2 regions of the Marinobacter sp. EVN1 genome follow, and region 2 is predicted to be linked to the other one. Evidence: predicted binding sites of a transcription regulator. Region 2 holds the regulator's gene; the other holds the start of a gene.

Region 1 (12,181 bases), on a different contig from region 2:
ATGAGCCACGGAGGGCCCATGCCAACCATCAGTGAATTCTTCGGCATTCTGATACGGATGTATTACGATGACCATAATCCTCCCCATTTTCACGCTTATTATGGGGAACACGAGGCCATCATTCTGATCGAAACGCTGGAGATTGTTGAGGGCAAACTGCCCAAAAGAGCCAAAGCGATGGTTATCGAATGGGCCTTTGAACACCGGCAGGACCTTATCGCAGACTGGCGCCTTGCCGAGCTGCACCAGCCACTGAAGAAGATAGAGCCATTGGAATGAACAGCATGCCCAGAGTCACCCATGTGGAAGCCAAGGCCGATTACGTACTGGCCGTCACCTTCGATGATGGTACTCACGGCGAGATCAGCCTTGCAGATCGTTTGTTTGGCCCGATGTTCGAGCCCCTGAAAGACCCGGCATTCTTTGCTCAAGCAAAAGTTGATGAGTTCGGAGCCATCTGCTGGCCCAACGAAGCAGACATTGCCCCGGATGCTCTCTACCGCAAAATCAAATCTGAACAAACTGGAACAGTATGTCGCTGAAGTACAAGATCGTACCCGTCACACCCTTTGAACAAAACTGCACCCTGCTCTGGTGTACCGAAACCCACAAAGCAGCGGTGGTCGACCCTGGCGGGGACCTGGATCGCATTCTGGCGGCAGCCGAGGACGAAGGCGTGATTCTGGAAAAGATCCTTCTCACCCACGCCCACATAGATCACGCCGGCGGCACGGCGGAGCTAGCCAAATCAGCGGGGCTGCCCATTGAAGGCCCGCACAAGGACGACAACTTCTGGATTCAGGGCCTGGCCATGCAGGCACAGATGTTCGGGTTTCCGGCGCCGGAGGTGTTCACGCCCAATCGATGGCTGGAAGACGGGGATACAGTGACCGTTGGCAATGAAACCCTGGAAGTACTGCACACGCCGGGCCACACCCCTGGCCATGTGGTGTTTTTCCATCGAGGCTCAAAACTGGCCCAGGTGGGTGACGTGCTGTTCAATGGTTCCATTGGCCGCACGGATTTCCCGAAAGGCGATTACAACACCCTGATTCACTCTATCCGGGAAAAGCTGTTCCCGCTCGGGGATGACGTTAGCTTTATCTGTGGCCACGGCCCCATGTCTACGTTTGGCCAGGAACGCGCCACCAATCCGTTTGTGTCTGATCACCGGGGCTGAGTGCCCCGGTATATCGCCCATTTCAGCTCTGGGACAGGCGGAACTGCTCGATGGTTTTGCGCAGGGTTTCCGCCATGGCCAGCAGATCCCCTGCAATTCGCGCGGTCTCCTGGGCATCGCTGGAGGTCTGCTCGGCAGAGCGGCTGATTTCAATCACGTTCTGATTGATGGAGTCCGACACTTCGCTCTGCTCGTTAGCCGCACTTTCCATTTCCTCATTCAGGCCCGTGATCTCACGCACCGCTGCAGCAATGGTTTGCAGCTCGGTTTCCACTTTCAGAATTGAGTCCACCTGATGCTGAGCAAGTTCCGAGGCATGGCGCATGGTACCGACACAATCCACCACCTCTTTCTTCAGTCCTTCAATGGTTTGGCGAATTTCCTCAGTCGACGTTTGCGTGCGCGAGGCAAGTGCCCGGACTTCGTCTGCAACCACGGCAAATCCCCGGCCCTGCTCACCAGCTCTGGCCGCTTCAATCGCCGCGTTCAGGGCCAACAGGTTAGTCTGGTCGGCAATCTCGGAAATCAGCTCCAGCCGTGAGGCCATCTCCGTTGTCCGCTGATCCAACTGCTCAATGCGCTGCGCACCGTTCTGGACTTCCGCATTCAGAGATTCAATACCCTGAACCGCATTTCTAGCCAGATGCTCTCCGGTTTCTGCCGATTTGGTGGTATCGGCCGATTTCCGTGCGGTAGTCACCGCGTTCTCTCGAACCTGCACCGCGGAAGCGGCCATCTCGGTGGTGGCACTGGCCACCTGGTCGGTATTGTCTTTCTGGGCCAGCACTTCCTGCTCGGTGGTCTCTGCCTTACCGGCAATGGTGCGGGCCGCCGCTTCAACCTGTTCTGCGTTGTCCATCACCGTATGCATGCTGGCGCGGATCTTGGCGACCATCCGATTGAACGCACGAGAGACCGAACCAATCTCATCGTTTCGGGTTACCTCCAGCTCTATGGAGAGATCCGAATTGCGGGAGATTTCATCCATTCGGTCGTGTAGCCGACGTAAGCGGGAAAACACCAGGCGCCCCAACACTACAGTAGTCAGTATGAAAATAACCACAAAGATCAGAATCTGGATACCGCCACTCACCATCAACTGCTGCTGCAGGCGCGCGTCGCTCTCCGCCAAAGAATAGTCGACCCGAATAGCGCCAAGCACGTCCCCTTCCTGGGCCTGGTGACAGCCGAGGCAGTTCACGCCCTGATAGTTTTCGCTGGCAATAACCGGCTCGATCAACGTGTAGACACGACCCGCGTCGTTCTCCGAATAGTGCTCTACCCGTTCACCATCCAGCGCTTTCATGTCCAGCGGCTCACGGCGTTGTTCGGCAGCATTCCCAGCACCGTACATGGCATTCAGCTGATCGCTGCGGATCACCCGAACATCCAGTACGTCCTCGGGAGCCATCACCTTCTCGCGCAGAACATCACGGTTATTAATGGTGCCCGTCACCATCATGGTGTTCAGGCCATCGAAAAAGGACTTTGCCAGACCATCCACGTATTTGTGACTGTACTCTTCGAGGTGGGCTCGCTGGGACTGCGCGCTGTAAACAACCGTAAACACGAGAATGACGGTGAAAGCCGCAGCCAGTGCTGCCAATAACAGGAAACGGATTGAGTATTGTTTTTTCATGTGACCCCGACAACGGAAGATGATCTGGACATCCAAGAGTAATGACGGCGAATTGGCGCATAACTTTATAGATATGCATCAATTTTTTTATGACGCAGATCATCCGGACGCGCCCGCTATGTCATTCCTTGCAATGTTTTACATTCGTCCCGGCACACTCAAACCAGAAGGCAAGGCAGATTGGCCCGAAACCTGCAAAGCCTGATGCATCACGGACTAATTCCGTGATATCCGGCAGAGATTTTCCGTTCAGGGGAGGCAACCATGTCATTGCTGACATCACTGTTACAGGCCAGCACGCGCTTTCAGCAAGCCATGGACAACCGTGCGCCGCGCACTGACGTACCCGCCGGTAAAAGCAATGAAGGCGCCGCCACAGGCGAGCCCCAGAGCAGCACCGACGACCGCTTCACGCCGTCACAGTGGCAGGAGCGCAACTCGGCCAGTCAGAAAACCCGGCAATTGCCACTGACCCAGTACAAGCAGACGGTTGCCCAGGACCTGTCCTACGTTCGTGAAACCTTGCGGCACAAACTTGCCGAATACAACGTACACCCGGCAACGGCGCTGAGCGTGAGCAAAAGCGAGCAAGGCAGCATTCAGCTGGACGGCAAAATTCCCGACCAGGTGCGGGATAGGATACAACAGGATCTCAACAACAACCGGGGATTTGGTGAGGCGTTAAGCCGCTTGAGCGTGACCGAACCCACCCTGCACTTCATGGATAATGCGCTCAAGCTCAATCAGGCTTATGGCGTGAACAATTCCCTGCTGGATTCACTGCTCAGCGAAAACCAGCAGTTCAATGGACTGCAAGATGTCATCCACCGTTATGACAGCCTTCGCCGCACCGCCACACCCGCCGAGACGGGTATCACAGCGCAGCAACGCTACGCCTTCAGCCTGAATACCCGGGCCTGAAGCCCGGGGGTAACTGCTAATCAGATCAAACCTGAAACGGGGCCGGATCACCCTTGCCCACCCGCGTAACTTCAGGCACATCACCGGTAAAGTTGACCACCGTGGTAGCCTCCATACCGCAGAAACCGCCATCAATAATCAGATCAAGCTCATGCCCGAGGGTCTCGCGAATATCGTAAGGATCGGTCAAAGGTTCGGTTTCACCCGGCAGAATCAGGGTGCTGCTCATAATCGGCTCACCCAGCTCACCCAGCAATTCCCGAACAATCTCGTTGTCCGGAACCCGGATGCCGATAGACCGCCGTTTGGGATGCAGCAACCGGCGAGGCACCTCGCTGGTCGCGTCCAGAATAAAGGTGTACGGGCCCGGCGTGAAATTCTTCAGTAACCGATACTGGGTATTGTCCACCTTGGCATAAACCCCGATGTCTGACAGGTCACGACACACCAGGGTGAAGTTGTGCTTGTCGTCCAGGCGCCGAATTCGCTTGATACGGTCTGCCGCCTGCTTGTCACCAAGGTGACAGCCCAGTGCGTAGCCTGAATCTGTGGGATAGACAATCACCCCACCCTTGCGCAAAATCTCCACCGCCTGCTTGATCAGACGCTTTTGCGGTGTTTCCGGGTGAATCTGAAAAAACTGGCTCATCCATTAGCTCCTTGTTGAAGCTTCTTGTCCATTGCTGCATCACCTTTCGACCCGCCCATACAGTTGGGCGAAACCGGAGACGCCTGACCACTGGCCGTCCACTCTTCCGGCGTATACAGATGCAATGCCAGAGCATGCACCGGCCCCGCCAGTTCATCCGCCAGAACCTTGTAAATTGCCTGGTGGCGGCGCACCTTCATCTGCCCTTCAAAATCCGCTGATACCAGCGTTACCTTGAAATGAGTTTCAGAGTTGGGTGGCACCGAATGCATATGGCTTTCGTTCTCCACAGAAATCACGCTGGCGTTAAAGCCCGCGACCAGCTTTTCCTCTATGCTTTTCTGTACTTTCATAAAACACCTACTCCGGACTTTAAGCATCAATGTCCCGACCTGCTGTATAAACAGTCTACTACAGTACGCCTCGGAACCCCGAAGCCCTTGACACAAAAGCGCCAAAGCGACACATTCCCCTGCCAGCAACCAACCCCCAGATACCCATGCACCTGTACATCGCCGAAAAGCCAAGCCTGGCCCGAGCCATTGCCGCCGCACTTCCCGGCCCCCACGAGAAAGGCCAGGGCTGGATACGCTGCGGTAAAGGACCGGATGCTGCCACGGTAAGCTGGTGTATAGGCCACCTGCTGGAGCCCGCCGAGCCGGCCCGCTATAACCCGGCCTGGAAAAAATGGCGCATTGAAGACCTGCCCATGTTCCCGGAACCCTGGCAACTGACGCCCAAAGACAGCGTGCGCCTGCAATTCAAAGTTCTTGAAGCCCTGGTTCGCAAGGCCGACCTCATCACCCACGCCGGCGATCCCGACCGTGAAGGCCAGCTACTGGTCGACGAAGTCCTGCGCTATCTCGGCACCAAGGCACCGGTAAAACGGATACTGATCAACGACCTTACCCCCAAGGCGGTAGCCCGCGCCATACAGAACCCCCGAGACAACCGGGAGTTCCGCCCACTCTCCCATTCTGCGCTGGCGAGACAGCGGGCCGACTGGCTCTATGGCATCAATCTCACCCGATTTTATACCCTCAGCTATCAAACCCGGGGCGAACAGGGCGTCTTCTCCGTGGGTCGGGTGCAAACTCCGGTGTTGGGCCTGGTGGTGGATCGAGACAACACCATCGAGCACTTCCAGCCCAAGCCCTGGTACCGGGTCGAAGCCACCTTCCAGGCCAGCGAGCCGGAGGCCGACCAGCGACCGTTCATTGCTCGCTGGTTACCCGGTGACGAATTTCAGGATCATCTGGATGAAGAAAACCGGCTGCTGGACAAGTCGGTAGCCGAGCAGATTGTCGCCGCCATCAGCGGTCGACCCGGCAGAATTGATGAAGCCCGGTTTCGCGATCGCCCGGAACCGCCGCCGTTACCTCTGTCGCTGTCTGCACTCCAGATAGAGGCTGGACGACTATACCGGATGGGCGCGAAAGACGTGCTCGACACCGCCCAAAACCTGTACGAACGCCATCAACTGATTACCTACCCAAGGTCAGACAGCCGCTACCTGCCAGAGGAGCATTTCAGCCAACGGGAGGCGGTGATTCGTGCCATCGCCCGTGTCGCCCCGGATTTGTCCGGATTCTGCGAGAAAACCGGGACAGACCGCCGCTCTGCCGCCTGGAATGACCAAAAAGTGGATGCTCACCACGCAATCATTCCCACAGTGCGGCCCGCACCAAACGGCAAGCTGTCTTCGGCCGAACAGAAAATCTACGATCTGATCAGTCGATTCTATCTGATGCAGTTTGCACCTGACGCCGTGCATCGGGAAGGCCGGCTGACGGTCGCGATTCAGGACTATCGCTTTCGCGCCACCGAGACAGCCGTGATCGAGCCAGGCTGGAAAACGCTGGAAATCCGCAAGCGGGAACCCGGGCAAGAGCCTGAAAAAGCACCATTGCCCAGACTGGACAAAGATGAACCGGTGCTTTGCAGTGGGGCCCTGGCCAGCGAGCGCAAAACCCAGCCTCCGCAACACTTCACCGATGCCACACTGCTATCAGCCATGACCAATATTGCCCGCTTTGTCGCTGACAACGAGCTGAGAAAAACACTGCGGGAAACCGATGGCCTTGGCACCGAAGCGACTCGCGCAGCCATTATCGATACGCTGTTCCGCCGCGATTACCTGTTCCGGGAAAAACGCTTTATCCGCGCCACCGACAAGGGGAAATCCCTGATCGCGGCGCTACCGGAATCGATTCGTACGCCAGATCGCACCGCTGTCTGGGAGGCCACTCTCGAGGGCGTTCGCCGGGGCGAAGAGGACCCAAGAGCGTTTCTGGAATCCCTCAAAGATGAAATCCGCGGATTCATGGCGCAAGCGCCCGCTGCGGGTTTGGCGAATACAGAGACGTCCGGCACCGCCATTCACTGCCCGAAATGCCGGGCGCCGATGGTTGAACGGGAGGGCAAGTTCGGCGCTTTTTTTGCCTGCACCCGGTACCCCGCCTGCAAGGGCACCCGCCCCCTGGAGGACCATCAACCCGAGGACGGAACCAGCCAGAAACCGGTACCCTGCCCCCACTGTTTCTCGCCCCTGGTGCGGCGCAAAAGCAAAAAAGGCTGGTTCTGGGGCTGCAGCAATTTCCCCGGTTGCCGACAAACAGTTGATGATCACAACGGCCGGCCAGCGGTGGACTTACGGAATTCTACATAACGATACTGAACGGGAACTCATTTTTTGGGATAATCCCCGACACTGCAGGGTCTGACCAAGGGCTCTGCGCTACGGTATATAAACCAGGCAACACGATCGAGGGCCAGGCTTAATGCGCATTGCTCTGCTGGAAGACGAACACGAACAGGCGCAGCACATCCAGTCCATCCTTTCAGAGAAAGGACATCACTGTGACAGCTTTCCGACCGGCCAATCGTTTCTCGGTGCCGTTTTGCACCGCAGTTATGATCTGATCATTCTGGACTGGCAGATCCCGGACATGACCGGAATTGAGGTACTCGAGAACATCCGGGCACAGCTGAAATGGCCTGTGCCGGCCGTTTTCCTGACTCAGCGTGACAGTGAAACCGACATCGTTCGTGCCCTGGATGCCGGCGCCGACGACTATATCGCCAAACCGGCACGAGCGGCTGAACTGGTCGCGCGCATCAATGCACTGGCCCGCCGCAGCAACCCGGAAATCGAAAAGGAGGTTCTGGTCTACGGGCCCTTCGAGATCAACACCAACCAACGCATAATTCTCCTGCACGGGGAGCCACTGACGCTCACCGACAAGGACTTCGACCTGACCCTGTTCCTGTTCCAGAACCAGGGCCGCCTGCTCACCCGCGAAATGCTGCTGGAGCGGGTGTGGGGATTGACCAGGGACATCAATACCCGCACGGTGGATACGCATATGAGCCGCCTTCGCAGAAGGCTCGGGCTCAACCCTGAAAACGGATTTCGCATCAAGACCATCTACCAGCGAGGCTATCGGCTCGAAGCCATCAAGCCCGGTGACGCAAACGAAATTCGGAACGATGACACTGCAAATGCCTGACGCTCTGAGCAAGCACCTGAAAACCCTGGCCTTCCTTGCACTGGCGTTCATGGTGCCAGCGACCACGGTCGCGGAGCTGTCAATCACACGGGGTTCTGCAGTATCCGGCAGCCAACAACGGGACAATGCCCCGGAGTGGGTTTATACCTTACGCCAGGGTGATACGGTTGCGAGCATAACCCAGACGCTGCTTTCCCAGCAGACCACACAGCAACGACTGCTGGAGCATAATGGCCTGGCCAGCAACGCCAAACTCGGCGCCGGGGACACCCTGCGCATTCCCGTAAACTGGCTGAAACGTCAGCCCGAACCGGCCCGGGTGATTGCGGTCACCGGCAACGTGCAACAGATCTCCGGAATGGATGGGCGAAAACTCCCTCTGTCCGAAGATTCGATTGTCCGGGTTGGCGACGAAATTCTCTCCGGTGCGGGATCGGCAACCATTGAACTGGCCGACGGCTCGGAACTTCGGATCTCCCCCAACTCCCGCCTCATGTTCAATCGACTAACCCAATATGGCAAATCCGGCATGGTCGACACCCGGCTTCGCCTGCAACGAGGTGAGGTTCACACCCGGGTTCGCCCGGTCATTGAAGGCGGGGCCCGCTTCGAAATCGAGACGCCATCCGCTGTCGCCGCCGTCCGGGGTACGGTGTTTACCATGCAAGCCAGCAGCAACGGCAGCAGCGTGCAGGTAACCGAAGGCGTGGTGGACTTCGGCCAGCCAGGCAACACCCGTCGCATTCCAGCTGGCTATGGCGCGAGCGTCTCCACCGCCAACGGAGGCGCCCTGAATATTCGACAGCTTCCGCCGGCGCCAACCATTAACCCTTTGCCATCGGTACTCACGCAGCTTCCGGCCGAACTGACCTGGCAGGCAGGCGGTTACCCGGCCTACCGGCTGGACATTTTTGACCAGGCATCCGGCACCTGGGTGCAGAGCCGGGATATAGCCGGAACCCGTTTTGACATCGCCCAACTCGACAACGGCCGCTACGAAATCCAACTCGCCGCGGTTGATCAGCGTGGTATCGCCGGAATGCCCGGCACCGCCGAACTTGAGGTAGACCTACAGGCTAGAAAGCCCGATCTCACCGCCCCGGCCGATGGCGAGAGCGTGAATGACGACATGCCGGAGTTCCGCTGGCAGCTCAATGGTGCCAACGAAGTTGCCCGGGTGGAGATCGCTGAGGATGACAGTTTCAGGCAGTTAGTAACAACCAGCGAGTGGGCGCCGGAAAGCCGTGCTCTTCCGTCGCGCCCACTGAGCCCCGGTCAGTATTACTGGCGTGTCGTCACAGAAGCGGGAGGCAGCTCTGTTGCTACCTCCGAGCCACGCAAGATTGTTGTTAATGGCACGCTGCCGCCGGTCCGGATTATCAGCGTGAACTATCTGGACAGCCAGGTTCGGGTTTTCTGGGAAAACATCGACACCGCCACGGATTACCGCCTGCAACTGGCTGAAGAGCCGGCATTTCGCAATATCATCAAGGAAGCCGATATTGCCGATACCACAGCGGCCTTGCGCCTGATTCCCGGAAGAAGGTATTTTGTCCGCGTCAAAGCGCTTTCTGACGGCCCCCTAGCCAGTCGCTGGGGCCCGGGCAGGGAGCTGTATCTCGACTAACCTTCAACGACAAAAAGGCCGATGCGAAGGGACTGGTTACCGATAACAACAACACCGTGGTCCTTGGGCCTGCTACTCGTCACCACCCTGCTACTGATTCAGGCGACTGAGCTGCCGAGTCGAATCAACGACTGGATGTATGACAGGGCGATCACAACCTGGCCAGCGCCCGTGGATGATTCCGTGGCTATCATTGCCATTGATGAATTCAGCCTGGAACAGATTGGCCGCTGGCCCTGGGACCGAAGCCTGCATGCCTCGCTGATCGACACATTGCGGCAAGCCGGTGCACAGACCATTGTGCTCGACATCCTGTTTCCGGAAGCCGGTCCGGGCGATGAGGAACTGGCCGGCGCCATGGCCCGTCACGGTAACGTTGTATTGCCCGCCTACCTTACCGCGCCAACCCTGGAACGACTGATCAGCGAACAACTCCCAACACCCAATCTGGCACGTGCCGCAGGGGCGATCGGGCATGCCCATATCGAGCTGGATACAGACGGCGTCGCCCGCGGGCTCTATCTATACAATGGCCTTGCCGGGCGGTTATGGCCGACCCTGTCACTGGCCGCGCACCTGCCAATGCCGGCACAGACACAGGCGCAATTGCCCAACTACATCAATGTCCGGGAGGATTATCGGCTGGTGCCCCTGGCAGGCGGGGCCGGCACCTTACCCACCTACTCCTACGCGAGCGTGCTGAGCCACCCGCCCTCACCGCAGGAGTTTGCCGGCAAAACCGTCCTGGTCGGCGCTACCGCTGCGGGGTTTGGCGACATACTGCCCACGCCGTTTTCCGGTCTGAGCCGGCCAATGTCCGGGGTGGAATTCCATGCCAATGTCTATTCCGCGAGCAAGCAGAATATACTGATCGTGCCGGCGGAGCCCTGGGCAGCACCCGCACTGAACCTGCTCGTACTGTTGTTGCTAGCTCTGCTTTTGCCTCGCCTGCGCCCTGCTGCCACCTTGCTGGCATGTGCGACCATTGCCGCAGGGCTGGTAGCCGGTTACGTGTTGCTGCTGATAGGGGCCCGGGTTCAGCTGTCAGTAGCGAACGCCCTGATTCTGCCGATGGCCGCGATGCCCATTGCCAGCGCACTCCGGCTTGCCATGACCAATCGCTTTCTCAACCGGCAACTGGACGAGATGACCAGAACGCCTCGGCTATCCCTGCCTGAACCTTCGAACCGGCATCCTCACCAGCTGCTGATGCACTTGCGTGCGCTGTTCCACCCACCCGGATGGCTGCTGGCCGCAGAGAATGACCTGCTGGAAGTACAGGAAATGACCCTTGCCCAGGCCCCGCCCACGGAAACGCCAGGACGGTGGGAACACCAGCAGAACCAAAGCTGGATAACGCTGATTCGTGGCGGCACCAGCTACCTGCTCGGCCTGACTCTGCCGAACGATCTCAGTCGGGAGGTCATCCAGCGCTATCTGAACCAGCTGGAGCTGGAACCCCATACAGACAGTGAAAGCCAGAAGGGCCCCCGGGAAAACATTTCGGCCCGGATCGAGAAAGTGCGCATTGCCACCCAGAAGCTTGCTGAAATGCAGGCGTTTATTCGCCACAGTTTCGAGCACATGCCCGATGGCATCATCGTGACCGATGAATTAGGGGTTATACGGTTTACCAACCGCCACATTGAAGACTGGTTTTGCGAGCCTATGCCGAGTCTCAGTGGCATGCCCCTGGCCACCCTACTCGATGGCCACGACCCCCGGGACTTACCGCCCTGGTTCGAAACCATTTCAGAGGCGCTGACCCTGAGACAAAGCCGAACCGTAGACCTGACATTGAACGGTAAAGATTTTCTCATCCACCTGGCACCTTTTGCCCTGCAAAACAGTCGCCAGTTTGGCATTATTGCCAACATCTCAGACATCTCCGAACTCCGGGAGCAGCAACGGCAGCATCGTGAGGCGATCGACTTCATCTCACACGATGTTCGCTCACCTCTGGTCTCTCAGCTGGCCCTGATTGAACAACTGAAACGGGATCCCAGCCATATTGACGCCAACCAACTCGACCAGTTGGGGCGGCTGGCACGGCGTAGCTATCATCTGGCCGAAGAGTTTGTGCAGCTGGCTCGCGCCGAGCAACTGACCGAAACCCGGTTCTACGAATGCGAATTTCTGGCGATTGTTGAGAACGCTCGGGACAGTGTGTGCGAGCAGGCCCAGGAAAAAGGCATTTCGATCGTGCTGAACGGTACCGAAGATCTGTGGCTGAAAGGCAACGCCGAACTTCTGGAACGGGCCGTCATCAATCTTTTGACCAACGCCGTGCAATACAGCCCCCCGGACTCCGCAGTCAGCGTTCACGTCTATCAGGCAGCGCATCTGGCCTGTCTGGCCATATCGGACGAGGGCTATGGCATTGATCCGGAGGAGCTGCCCTTACTGTTCGACCGCTATCATCGACAGAAGCGCAGCGAGATAGCCGGAGCGCATGGGACCGGCCTGGGGCTTTCATTCGTTAAAACGGTGGTGGAAAAACACCGAGGCGAGATCAGCGTAGACTCACGGTCGGGCGAAGGCACCACTTTCACCCTGAAGCTACCAATCGCAGACCCGATGTTCTGAACCGGCATGCCTGCTCAAGACTGGATGGTCTTGCTGACCGGCTCAGAAGGCTCACTCAGAAGACCGGCAG
Region 2 (12,181 bases):
ATGGCCACGAACGCCAGGATGATTCCGAGCAGGCTCAGAACATCCATCAGCTCACACCTTCAACCAGCCGCGCGCCAATATCTTCCAGCGCCAGAATTTCGTCGCTCAGTCCGGCTTTGGCCACAGCCATCGGCATGCCATAGATGACGGAGGATTTCTCGTCCTGGGACCAGATCACGGAACCGGACTGCTTCATCATCCTGCAGCCTTCCTTGCCATCGGAACCCATACCAGTGAGGATCAGACCCAGGGTTTTGCCTGGGAAGCTCCTGGCCAAAGAGCCGAAGGTAACATCCACACAGGGTTTGTAATTCAAGCGGTCATCACCCGGAAGAATCCGCACTTTCGCCTGCCCGCCGCGACTTTCAATCATCATCTGCTTACCACCGGGCGCCAGCAGGGCCAGTCCCGGACGAAGCACATCGCCGTCCTCGGCCTGACGCACCTCAATGCGACACAACTTGTTGAGCCGCTCAGCAAAGGCCGGAGTGAAGCTGGCGGGCATGTGCTGAACCAGCACAATAGGCGCGGGGAACGAAGCCGGTAACGCCGTGAGCACCTTTTGCAGCGCAACGGGGCCACCGGTGGAAGTGCCGATGGCTACCACACTGTAGTGCCTGGCGGCCGTTTTTCTGGCGGGTTTACGAACCGGCTCGGAGGTCGCAGGGTCTTTACGCGGTTCCGTCGTTACCGGGCGATGCAGGCGCGAACCAGCGCGCTCGACAGGTTCACGGCGAGGTTCCGTAGCCGGTGCCGCCGGCCTCGGGGCCACAGGCGCCGATCGGGCACCCGGGCGGCTACCGGCCACATCCAGAATACGCTGGATAAGGATTTTCTGAAGTTGACTGGTGTCCCTGGCAATTTCCTCGAAGTTCTTGGGCAGGAAATCCACTGCCCCGGCTTCCAGGGCATCCAGGGTAACGCGGGCACCTTCATAGGTCAGGGACGAGAACATCAAAACCGGGGTGGGATGTTTGCGCATGATCTCGCGCACGGCAGAGATGCCGTCCATCACCGGCATCTCGTAATCCATGGTGATCACATCGGGGCGCAGTTTTTCTGCCAGCTCGACACCTTCCCGCCCGTTGGTGGCGGCGCCTACCACTTTAATCTGGCCCGAGGCCGTCAGGATTTCCGTCAGCCGTTTGCGAAAAAAGCCCGAATCATCCACGACCAGGACAGAAACTGTCATCCATTTCTCCTACACAATCCCGGAAATTCCTGCTCAGCCGTAGTGCTGCAGGAGGCTCGGCACATCAATAATCAGGGCGATACGGCCATCACCGGTGATGGTGGCGCCGGCCATTCCTGGCGTCCCCTGCAGGGCCCGGCCCAGAGGTTTGATCACCACCTCTTCCTGGCCAATCAGCTGATCAACGACAAAGCCGACCTGTTTGGTCCCCATGGCCACAATCACCACGTGCGCATTCTCCGGCTCGCCCTGACCTGCCGCACCGTGCACCAGCCAGCGCTTGATGTGGAACAGTGGGAACACTTTGTCCCGCACGACAATGCACTCTTTGCCGTCGACAATGTTGGTCTTGGTCAGATCCAGGTGGAAAATCTCCACCACATTCACCAGCGGCAGCGCGAAAGACTGGTCACCGAGCATGATCATCAACGTTGGCATAATGGCCAGAGTCAGCGGCACCTTGATGATAATGCTGGTGCCCTTGCCCTGTTCGGACATGATATTGATCTGCCCATTGAGCTGGCCGATCTTGGTTTTCACCACGTCCATGCCGACACCCCGACCAGAGACATCGGAAATCTGGTCCTTGGTGGAGAAACCGGCCGCAAAAATCAGATTGAAGCATTCGTTATCGGTAAGGCGGTCTGCCGCATCCTGATCGTACAGGCCCTTCTCGACCGCCTTGCGGCGCAAGACATCAGGATTCATACCGGCTCCGTCGTCGACAATGGACAGCAGAATATGGTCGCCTTCCTGCTCCGCCGACAGAGTCACGGTTCCAGCGCGAGGTTTGCCGGCCTTTTCCCGTACGTCCGGTGCCTCGACACCATGATCCACGGAATTTCTCACCAGGTGCACCAGGGGATCGGCCAGAGCTTCAACCAGGTTTTTATCCAGGTCGGTTTCCTCACCGTGCATGACCAGATTCACTTCTTTCTTCAGACTGCGGGCCAGGTCGCGCACCACTCTGGGGAAACGGCCGAAAACTTTCTTGATCGGCTGCATCCGTGTTTGCATGACGGCAGCCTGCAGATCCGTGGTCACCACATCGAGATTGGCCACTGCCTTGTGCATGTGTTCGTCTTCGCTTTCGGAACCCAGACGCTGCAGGCGGTTACGCACCAGCACCAGTTCGCCCACCATGTTCATGATGTCGTCCAGGCGCTTGGTATCAACCCGAACCGTGGTTTCGCCCGCTGGTGCGGCCTCACGGGCAGGTGCAGGGGCCGGCTTGGCAGCGGCCTTGCTCTCGGCTTTGGCTTCCGCTTTCTTTGGTTCCGGGGCTGGTTCGGCCTTGCTTGATGGAGCCGGCGCAGGCTTGGGCTCACCTGCGGCAGCCCCCGCGCTTGGGCCTGCACCCTTGCCATGCAGTTCGTCCAGCAGGTTCTCGAATTCGTCGTCGGAAATCAGATCGGCGTCACCGGATGATTTCTCCGAGCCACCGCTGGTGTCGATATCTGCCTTGGGCGCTTCATCTTCCGCAGGCGCGCCGGCAAACTGGCCCTTGCCGTGGAGTTGATCCAGCAGGGCCTCAAATTCATCGTCGGTAATCTCATCACTGTCTGAGCCGCCGGCGGATTCTGCCGGGGTGCTCACCTGCTCGTTGCCGACCGGTTTCTGGCCATCGGATTTTTCATCCGCCAACGCGTCCAGCAGTTGCTCGAACTCTTCGTCAGTGATATCGCCCTGATCCCCTTGCTGTCCGACATCCGCAGACGACGGCTCCTGTGCCGGGGTTGGTGCTTCCACCGCCGGTGCATCCTCGGACTCGGGTTTGGCGAGTGCATCCAGAGCTTCAATCAGTTCGTCCGGCGCGGGCGTCGGTTCTTCCCGGTTGCGGACTTCTTCGAACATGGCATTAACGTTGTCCAGCGCCTCCAGCACCACGTCCATCAGGTCCGGTGTTACCTTGCGCTTGTGATTCCGGAGAATATCAAACACGTTCTCCGCAGAGTGGCAGCAATTAACCAGTGCCTCCAGTTGAAGGAAGCCTGCGCCCCCTTTCACGGTATGGAAGCCACGGAAAATGGCGTTCAGCAGATCGCTGTCATCGGGATGCTGCTCCAGATCCACCAGCTGCTCCGACAACTTTTCGAGTATCTCGCCGGCTTCTACCAGGAAGTCCTGCAGGATCTCTTCATCAGCATCTAACGCCATGCGTCACCCTCTTTATTATCAGAATCCGAGACTGGACAGCAGATCGTCCACATCGTCCTGTCCCGAAACTACATCTTCCCGCTCATCGGCCTTGATCTGGGGCCCTACCCCTTTTTCGGCCGATTCTTCTTTTTCTTCAATCTGATGCACTGTGCCGGTCAGTTGATCAACGTGGCTGGCCATCACCACCAGACCAAGAAGGTTGTCTTCCACCTCTTTCACCAACGCGGTGACCTTCTGGATAACCTGACCGGTAAGATCCTGAAAATCCTGAGCCAGAAGGATTTCCGACAGGTTCTGGTACAGACTGTCGGAGTCTGTCGTCAGGCCAGCGAAGAACTTGTCGATGCGACCGTAAAGCTCCCGAAACTCCGCAGGCTCCATTTCACGACGGCGCAGACGCTGCCACTCATCCCGCAGGGCAACCGCTTCATCCCGCATGGCGTGAGCCACCGGCATGCTTTCCTCAACCAGATCCATGGTGCGGTTCGCCGCCTGGCTGGTCATCTGAACCACATAGGCCAGACGGTCAGAAGCGTCGCTCATCTTCGACAGCACTTCTTTCTGCTCGGCATTACGCGGGTCTATCTGGAAGTTCCGGATTGCCTCATGGAGGCTGCGGGTCAGTCGCCCCACTTCCCGATACAGACTCTGATCGCGAACCTCGCTCAGTTCATTGATCAGGGTCATCGCCTTGGCATAATTCCCGGCGTTTACATTCTCGGCCAGGTCGGAGGCCTGCTTTTGAAGCTTCTCCGCCACCTCCGGATCAAGGCCCTGATGGTTCTGTTTGGTATCACTCATGGCGAGCCATCCGACCTCTGGTTACTGGATTCGTTCGAAGATTTTCTCGATCTTTTCCTTCAGCACGGCTGCCGTGAAAGGCTTGACCACATACCCGTTCACCCCGGCCTGAGCCGCAGCCACGATCTGGTCCCGCTTGGCCTCTGCCGTTACCATCAGAACCGGCAGGTTCTTCAGGTTTTCATCAGCACGGACAGCCTTCAGAAGGTCAAAGCCCGACATGCCGGGCATGTTCCAGTCAGTCACCAGGAAGTCATACTTGCCGCTTCGGAGCATGGGCAACGCGGTGTTGCCATCGTCTGCTTCATCCGTATTGGTGAAGCCGAGATCTCGCAGCAGGTTTTTGATGATGCGTCGCATTGTGGAGAAGTCATCCACAATGAGAATTTTCATGTTCTTGTCCAATGGGACCTCCAGTCAGTAACACCCGGAATTCATTCAGCCTTTTGGAAGTCTAGCAGGCTGCTACCTTAAGCGCTTATTGTGTGGTGTTTGCGCACGTTGTAAAGCATCGTTTACCAAAAGCTACACAGCTTGCTGAAAGAGAAACACAGCACCTGGCCGATCAGTCGTTGTCACCATCCCGCCACTCGGCCAGCCGGCTGCGAAGTCGCAACGCCGCCTGGCTGTGAATCTGGCTTACCCGGCTCTCACTGACCCCTAGCACCGCACCGATTTCCTTGAGGTTGAGCTCTTCCTGGTAATACAGGCTCAATACCAGCTTTTCACGCTCAGGCAACTGCTCAATGGCGTCTGCGAGACTTCGCTGGAAAGCGCCTGAAGCAATACCGTCCAGCGGATTATCACTCGCTTCTGCTTCTTCTATCGGCAGCTCGCCGGATTCATTGAGCTCATCAAGACTAAAAAGTCTACCGCTGTTAGCGTCGGCGAGTGAGGCATGATACTCGTCCAGACCAATGCCAAGCTCTTCAGCTACTTCGGCATCCTGGGCCTCGCGCCCGGTACGATCTTCCACCTGCTTGATAGCACTGGCGATTCGCCGGGCGTTGCGATGCACTGAGCGGGGCACCCAGTCGCCTTTGCGGATCTCATCCACCATGGCGCCGCGGATGCGAATCCCTGCGTAGGTTTCAAAGGTGGCACCTTTGCCGGAAGAATAGCGCTGCGCGGCCTCCAGCAGTCCAATCATACCGGCCTGCATAAGGTCTTCCAGCTGCACTGATGGCGGCAGCCGGGCCATGAGATGAAGGGCGATTTTCTTGACCAGCGGCGCATGCTCTTCAATCAGGGCTGAAGGGCTCCTGGCGCCGGCCTGATGGTAAATTCCCAGATTTTTCGCCAATGTCATGTATCCGGTTTTCTTGTAGGACTGGATTCAGATCAGACTTCGACGAGCCGCTCCACGAAGAATTCGAGATGCCCCCTGGGAGAGGACGGCAAAGGCCAACTGTCCACTTTTTCGGCCAGAGCCCGGATAGCCAGCGAGGCTTTCGCCCTCGGATAGGCATCCAATACCGCTTTCTGTCTTTGGACGGCTTTCTTGACGGCCTCGTCGTAAGGCACGATACCTACATATTGTAGTGCCACATCCAGAAAACGCTCGGTGACCCGGGTCAGTTTTTCAAACAGATGGCGGCCTTCCTGCTCATTGCGGACCTGGTTTGCCAGGATACGGAAGCGGTTGGTGCCATAATCCCGGTTCATCAGCTTGATCAACGCGTAGGCATCGGTAATGGAAGTAGGTTCGTCGCAGACCACCAGCAGAAGTTCCTGCGAGGCCCTGAGGAAGCTGACCACCGATTCAGAAATACCTGCGGCGGTATCCACAATCAGAACGTCAATCTGGTCGCCCAGCTCACTGAAAGCGTTGATCAGGCCGGCATGTTCCATGGCGCTGAGCTGGGTCATACGCTGAGTGCCGGAGGAAGCCGGTACAATCTTGATACCACCAGGGCCATTCACCAGCACGTCTTTCAGATCACAATCGCCGCTGAGTACGTCTTGCAGATTTCGATTGGCGGTAATGCCGAGCAACACATCGATGTTGGCGAGCCCGAGATCCGCGTCCAGCAAGACAACCCGGCGCCCCTTCTGGGCCAGGGCGATACCGAGATTGACCGAAACATTGCTCTTGCCGACACCGCCCTTGCCGCCGGAAACCGCAATCACCTGAACCGGATGTGGTCTGCTCATACTGTTATCAGTCTCTTACTACGTTCTTGTACGGGCACGCGTGCCGGTGTTTTATTCTGGTCGCCAACGAGGCTCAGGCACCTTCGGCGACTGTCTGTGCGCTCTGCACGGCCTTAAGCCGTTCTACGCCCAGGCGCACTAACGGAATGGCCTCCGCCCTCTGGAGATCTTCCGGTATCTTCTGGCCATCGGTGTACCAGGCCACCGGTAAGCTGGTCTCCATAACGAACCCGAGCGCTTCGCCCAGGGTCAGGGCCTCATCAATCTTGGTCATGATGCAGCCTGCAAGGTTTGCCATCTTATAGCAATGCCACACGGATTTCATGATACGTGGCTGACTGGTGGCGGAGACCACCAGATGTGTACGGATATTGTGATCGCTGCGAGCCAACTCCGCCAGTTGTTCCTGGTAACCGCGGTCGGCACTGGTCAGGCCGGCAGTGTCAATCAGCACCAGGTGTCGATCCGATAACTCATCAAGAATGTCATCCAGGGAATGGCTCTCATCCACCACACGCACGGGCACATTCAGGATGCGGCCGAACACGAAGAGCTGCTCATGAGCGGCCACACGATAGCGGTCGGTGGTCACCAGTGCCAACGAATCCGGACCATGCTCAAGGACGTAGCGGGCCGCCAGCTTGCCAATGGTGGTGGTTTTGCCAGACCCGGTTGGCCCGACCAGGGCATAGATACCGCCGGCATCAAGCCAGTCTTCGCGACCGGTACGAACGCCGGTCGCCAGCATTTTCAGTGACTGCTTCCAGCCGTCCTCCAGACGCCCGGCCCGGTGCCGACGGGACAGAGAGCCGGCCAGCTCCGCGCCCAAACCGAACTCCTGCAGGCGCTCGGCCAATCGTTGCTGAACTGCGCTGTTGCCGGTCGGCGTGGCAGTTGCAGCCTTACCACTGACCAGATCACGCAGAGAGCTGATTTCGGCACGCATACTGGCCAGTTCATCGGCATAGCCACCGGCGCCGGATTCGCTACCCGCAAACGGCTTTGCCAGCGCTTCATCACTGGGACGTGACGCCGGAAAATCGGCAGTCTCGAAAGACAAGGACGACGCCACGCCACCTGAGGCGCCACTTCCTGCGCGCTTTTCCCGAACCTCACGAATGCGACTGCGGGACCGGTTCAGCTCCTCTTCCAGCCGACGATGCTGCTCGGCCTGCATCTCTGCCAGCCGGGAGCCGTTGGTGGCTTCAACCGCCCTATCGCCAAGACGCTGACGCGCCATGTTTTCGTCGTAGTCGAGTGCCGTCACGATCTCAACACCACCATCAACCCGGCGGTTAGACAGAATAACGGCATCCGGCCCCATTTCGTGGCTTACCTGCTTCAGGGCCTCAGCCATGGACTGCGCAAAAAACCGTTTTACTTTCATGCTGTTTCATCCTCCCACCGGCAAGCACTCTGGCTCCCCGCGATGCTCCGTCGGTTTATTGACCCACAGAAGCGACTATCGTGATCTGTTTGTTATCCGGGATTTCCTGGTAAGAGAGCACATGCAAACGCTCTACCCCGTAGCTGGCAAACTTCGCCAGTACTGGCCGCAAGGGCCCCGAAACCAGCAGGATGGCGGGCTTGCCGAGCATTTCCTGGCGCTGCACGCTGTCCTGAAGGGATCGTTGCAGCTTTTCCACCATGTTGGGCTCAAGCACCAGACCAATGTCATCCTGACCGCCGGATTGTTGACTCTGCTGAACAGACTTCAGCAATAACTGTTCCAGGTCTGGATCCAACGTGATAACAGGGATTTCGGCGTCGTTGCCACAAATACTCTGAACAATCATCCGGCGCAGCGCCTGGCGGGCTACCGTGGTCAGTACTTTCGGGTCCTGACTCTTTGGATGCACGTTCACGATGGCCTCGGCAATGGAGCGCATATCCCGCACCGGCACTTCTTCTTTCAACAGGTTCTGCAAAACTTTCAACAGGATGCTGATGGAAATCGTGGTCGGCACCAGTTCCTCCGCCAGCTTGGGCGAAATCTTCTCCAACTGGTCCAGCCACTTCTGGGCTTCTTCGTGGCCAATCAGTTCATGAGCGTGTTTCTGCAGGATCTGATTCAGATGTGTCGCCACCACGGTACTCGCATCCACCACGGTGTACCCCAGGGTCTGGGCCTGATCCTTCCTGTCGGACTCAATCCAGATGGCGTCCAGGCCGAAGGCGGGGTCCTTGCCGGCAATGCCTTCAACTTTGCCAAACACCTGCCCCGGATCAATGGCCAGCTCCCGCTCCGGATGGATCTCGGCCTCGGCAATGGTCACGCCCATCAGGGTAATCCGGTAGACGTTCGGCATAAGATCCAGGTTGTCGCGAATGTGCACCGAAGGCATGAGGAAGCCCAGATCCTGCGAAAGCTTCTTACGAACCCCTTTGATCCGACTGAGCAATTGTCCACCCTGGGATTTGTCTACCAGCGGGATCAGCCGGTAACCCACTTCCAGCCCGACAATGTCCACCGTGGCCACGTCATCCCATCCGAGCTCGCGGGTTTCCCCCGGCGCCGGCAGTGCCTGCCCCTCGCTGCCCGGACGATCCGGAGAAATTTCCGCACCCTGCCGGGCCGCACCACCAGCCATGCCGCCGCGGCCAACAAAACCACCTTCATCCTCAACCGTTTGCTGCTGTTTCTTCCAGATAAACCAGGCTGCGCCAGCGGCCAGCAAACCAAGGCCGAGAAACGCGATGTGGGGCATCCCCGGAATCAGGCCAAGCAGAATCAGGATACCGGCCGCAATGCCCAACGCTTTGGGAGCGCTGAACATCTGCTGAATGATCTGGCCACCCATGTCCTGGCTGGACGTTACCCGGGTAACCATGATGGCGGCCGACGTGGAGAGCAACAGCGAGGGAATCTGGGCAACCAGACCATCACCGATGGTCAGCAGGGCATAACGCTCCATTGCCAGACCAAAATCCAACCCGTGCTGCATCATGCCGATAGCCACACCACCAACGATGTTGATAGCCAGGATCAGCAACCCCGCAACGGCATCGCCTTTCACAAACTTCGAGGCGCCGTCCATAGAACCGTAAAAGTCCGCTTCCTGAGCGATTTCCGAACGGCGTGACTTGGCCTCGTCCTGATTGATCAGCCCGGCGTTCAGATCGGCATCAATCGCCATCTGCTTGCCAGGCATGGCATCCAGAGTGAAGCGGGCACTGACCTCAGACACCCGGCCGGCACCTTTGGTGACAACCAGAAAGTTGATGATCATAAGGATGGCGAAAACCACCAGACCAACAGCGTAGTTTCCCCCAATCAGGACTTCACCAAAGGACTCGATCACCTTACCGGCAGCATCGCCGCCCTCATGGCCGTTCAGCAATACAATCCGGGTGGACGCCACGTTCAGGCCCAGCCGCAACAGGGTGGCCACCAGCAATACCGTGGGGAAGGAGGCAAATTCCATCGGCCGCATGGCGTACACACAGACCAGCAGAATGACGATGGACAGAGTGATGTTGAAGGTGAAGAACACATCCAGCAGGAACGCCGGCATGGGCAGAATCATCATGCCAAGCAGCCCCATCAGCATCAGGGGGATGCCGAGGTTCCCCCGCGTCAGGGATTTGACGTTGTTAAGGACTAGAGCTCTGTCCATGCCGGGTCTGTCTCCACGTATCTGTGCCTGCGGGCATTTTCCGGGTCGAAAATCTGACACCGGGGGTCGCTTTCCGGGTGGTATCGCAAGAACCGTACCAGCCCTTGCAAAATTTGACGTCTGAGCACCTTTCAACGCCTGACGCAGCGGCCCAGATACGGTATCCTTTCGCCATTTGCATTATCCCGATTCAAGCCAGAAACCCGAACACACAGGTGACCCCATGCCGATCCATGAAGTGAAGCACCCTCTGATCCGCCACAAGCTCGGCCTCATGCGCCGCGCCGACATCAGTACCAAAAACTTCCGAGAGCTGGCACAGGAAGTTGGCGCGTTGCTGACTTACGAGGCCACCAAAGACTTCAATCTTCAGGAAAAAACCATTGAGGGCTGGGCCGGCCCGGTCTCCGTGGAGCAGATCCACGGCAAGAAGGTAACCATCGTGCCCATCCTACGTGCCGGTCTGGGCATGCTGGACGGTGTCCTGAGCCTGATTCCGGTGGCCCGGGTGAGCGTGGTTGGCCAGATCCGCAACGAAGACACCCTCGAAGCGGAAACCTACCTGGAAAAACTGGTAGGCGAGTTGGATCAGCGCATGGCCCTGATCATCGATCCGATGCTGGCTACCGGCGGCTCCATGATTTCCACCATCGATTTGCTCAAAAAGGCCGGTAGCACCGAAATCCGGGCTCTGGTTCTGGTGGCTGCGCCGGAGGGCGTGGAAAAGGTTCTGGAAAAACACCCGGACGTGTCCATCTACACCGCATCGGTGGATGAGCGCCTGAACGAGAAAGGCTACATTCTGCCGGGCCTGGGTGATGCCGGCGACAAGATCTTCGGCACCAAGCAGAAGGACGTCTGAGCATGCAGGACCATAACAACGATCCGGTCTGGAAACAGGCTATTGCCGGTTCCCAGATGCTGCTGGTGGCTTTTGGCGCCCTGGTACTGATGCCACTGATTACCGGCCTGGACCCGAACGTCGCGCTGTTCACTGCCGGCCTGGGCACTCTGATTTTTCACATTGTCACCGGTGGCCAGATCCCGATCTTCCTGGCTTCATCGTTCGCGTTTATCGCGCCGGTGCTGGCCTCCAAAGGCCGCTTTGGCCTGGAAGAAACCCTCGGTGGCCTGATGGCCGCAGGCATTCTGTATATCATTCTGTCCGGGGCGATTCGCCTGCGTGGCACCGGCTTCATTACCCGGCTGCTGCCTCCGGTGGTGATTGCACCGGTCATCATGACCATCGGCCTGGGGTTGGCTCCGGTAGCCGTGTTTATGGCTACAGGCAAAACCGGTGACGGCCAGACTCAGCTGGTGCCCTACAACACTGCCATATGGATTGCCATGATCTCTTTGGCCGTGACCATCATCATGTCGGTCTGGGCCAAGGGCATTTTCCGGCTGATCCCGATCATGTTCGGTGTCCTCGTGGGTTACCTTCTCTCTGCCATCATGGGCATTGTTGACACAACGCCGATCCAGCAGGCTGAGTGGCTGGCAATGCCAAACTTCGTAGCACCGGCGTTCAGCTGGGGCGCTATCCTGTTCATGATTCCGGTCGCCATCGCACCAGCCATCGAACACATCGGCGACGTTCTGGCCATCGGTAACGTTACCCGCAAGAACTATCTGGAAAAACCGGGCTTGCACCGTACCCTGCTGGGTGATGGTCTGGCCACCAGCGCTGCCTCGCTGCTTGGCGGTCCTCCCAACACCACGTATTCCGAGGTAACCGGTGCGGTGATGCTGACCAAGAACTTCAACCCGAAAGTTATGTGGTGGGCGGCGGTGGTTGCCATTGTTCTGGCGTTTGTCGGCAAGTTCGGCGCCGCGTTGCAGACCATTCCGGTACCGGTTATGGGCGGCATCCTCTGCCTGCTGTTCGGTTCAATCGCCGTTGTGGGCCTGAATACCCTGATCCGACATCAGGTGGATCTGTCCCAGTCCCGTAATCTGGTGATCGTAGGCGTGACCCTGGTCTTTGGTATCGGCAACATGGCGCTGGGCCAACTGGAAGGCATCGCCCTGTGCGCAGTGGTTGCCATCATCCTTAACCTGATCCTGCCGGGCGAACGGGAAGCCTGGGGCAAGCGGATTCACGAGCACGAATCCAGCTGACCCCGCGGAAAGCAATATCCTGCCTCTATTCCGATCCCCGGAATAGAGGGCTTCAGATATCACGCCGCATATCGGGCGGAATCGGGAAGTCCGGCATGCCGGGCTTCGGCCCCCGGCCCTTGCGGAACTGACGCAG

Evidence for each region. The regulator FliA, encoded in region 2, starts transcription of late flagellar genes. The targets are predictions, from matches to a motif close to CTAAAGTTTNNNNNNNNNNNGCCGNTAA.
Region 1: Q674_RS30115 (methyl-accepting chemotaxis protein) is a predicted target of FliA. The motif match lies at 2,861-2,888, and genes of this name have one in related genera.

Annotation. Positions count from the first base shown of each region.
Region 1 is NZ_AXCB01000019.1:29,801-41,981, reverse strand. Features, by position in the region: gene Q674_RS30130 (DUF4160 domain-containing protein) at 19-279, shown strand; gene Q674_RS30125 (DUF2442 domain-containing protein) at 285-542, shown strand; gene Q674_RS30120 (MBL fold metallo-hydrolase) at 533-1,180, shown strand; gene Q674_RS30115 (methyl-accepting chemotaxis protein) at 1,203-2,819, opposite strand; gene Q674_RS30105 (hypothetical protein) at 3,084-3,740, shown strand; gene Q674_RS30100 (L-threonylcarbamoyladenylate synthase) at 3,766-4,389, opposite strand; gene Q674_RS30095 (BolA family protein) at 4,386-4,742, opposite strand; gene Q674_RS30090 (DNA topoisomerase 3) at 4,889-7,057, shown strand; gene Q674_RS30085 (response regulator transcription factor) at 7,170-7,898, shown strand; gene Q674_RS30080 (FecR domain-containing protein) at 7,879-9,525, shown strand; gene Q674_RS30075 (CHASE2 domain-containing protein) at 9,547-12,111, shown strand; gene Q674_RS41095 (fibronectin type III domain-containing protein) at 12,126-12,181, opposite strand, start outside.
Region 2 is NZ_AXCB01000070.1:163,940-176,120, reverse strand. Features, by position in the region: gene Q674_RS38055 (flagellar motor protein) at 1-47, opposite strand, end outside; gene Q674_RS38050 (protein-glutamate methylesterase/protein-glutamine glutaminase) at 47-1,192, opposite strand; gene Q674_RS38045 (chemotaxis protein CheA) at 1,226-3,349, opposite strand; gene Q674_RS38040 (protein phosphatase CheZ) at 3,368-4,153, opposite strand; gene cheY (chemotaxis response regulator CheY) at 4,175-4,558, opposite strand; gene Q674_RS38030 (RNA polymerase sigma factor FliA) at 4,719-5,462, opposite strand; gene Q674_RS38025 (MinD/ParA family protein) at 5,495-6,307, opposite strand; gene flhF (flagellar biosynthesis protein FlhF) at 6,381-7,694, opposite strand; gene flhA (flagellar biosynthesis protein FlhA) at 7,750-9,924, opposite strand; gene upp (uracil phosphoribosyltransferase) at 10,148-10,786, shown strand; gene Q674_RS38005 (uracil-xanthine permease family protein) at 10,789-12,045, shown strand; gene flhB (flagellar biosynthesis protein FlhB) at 12,098-12,181, opposite strand, start outside.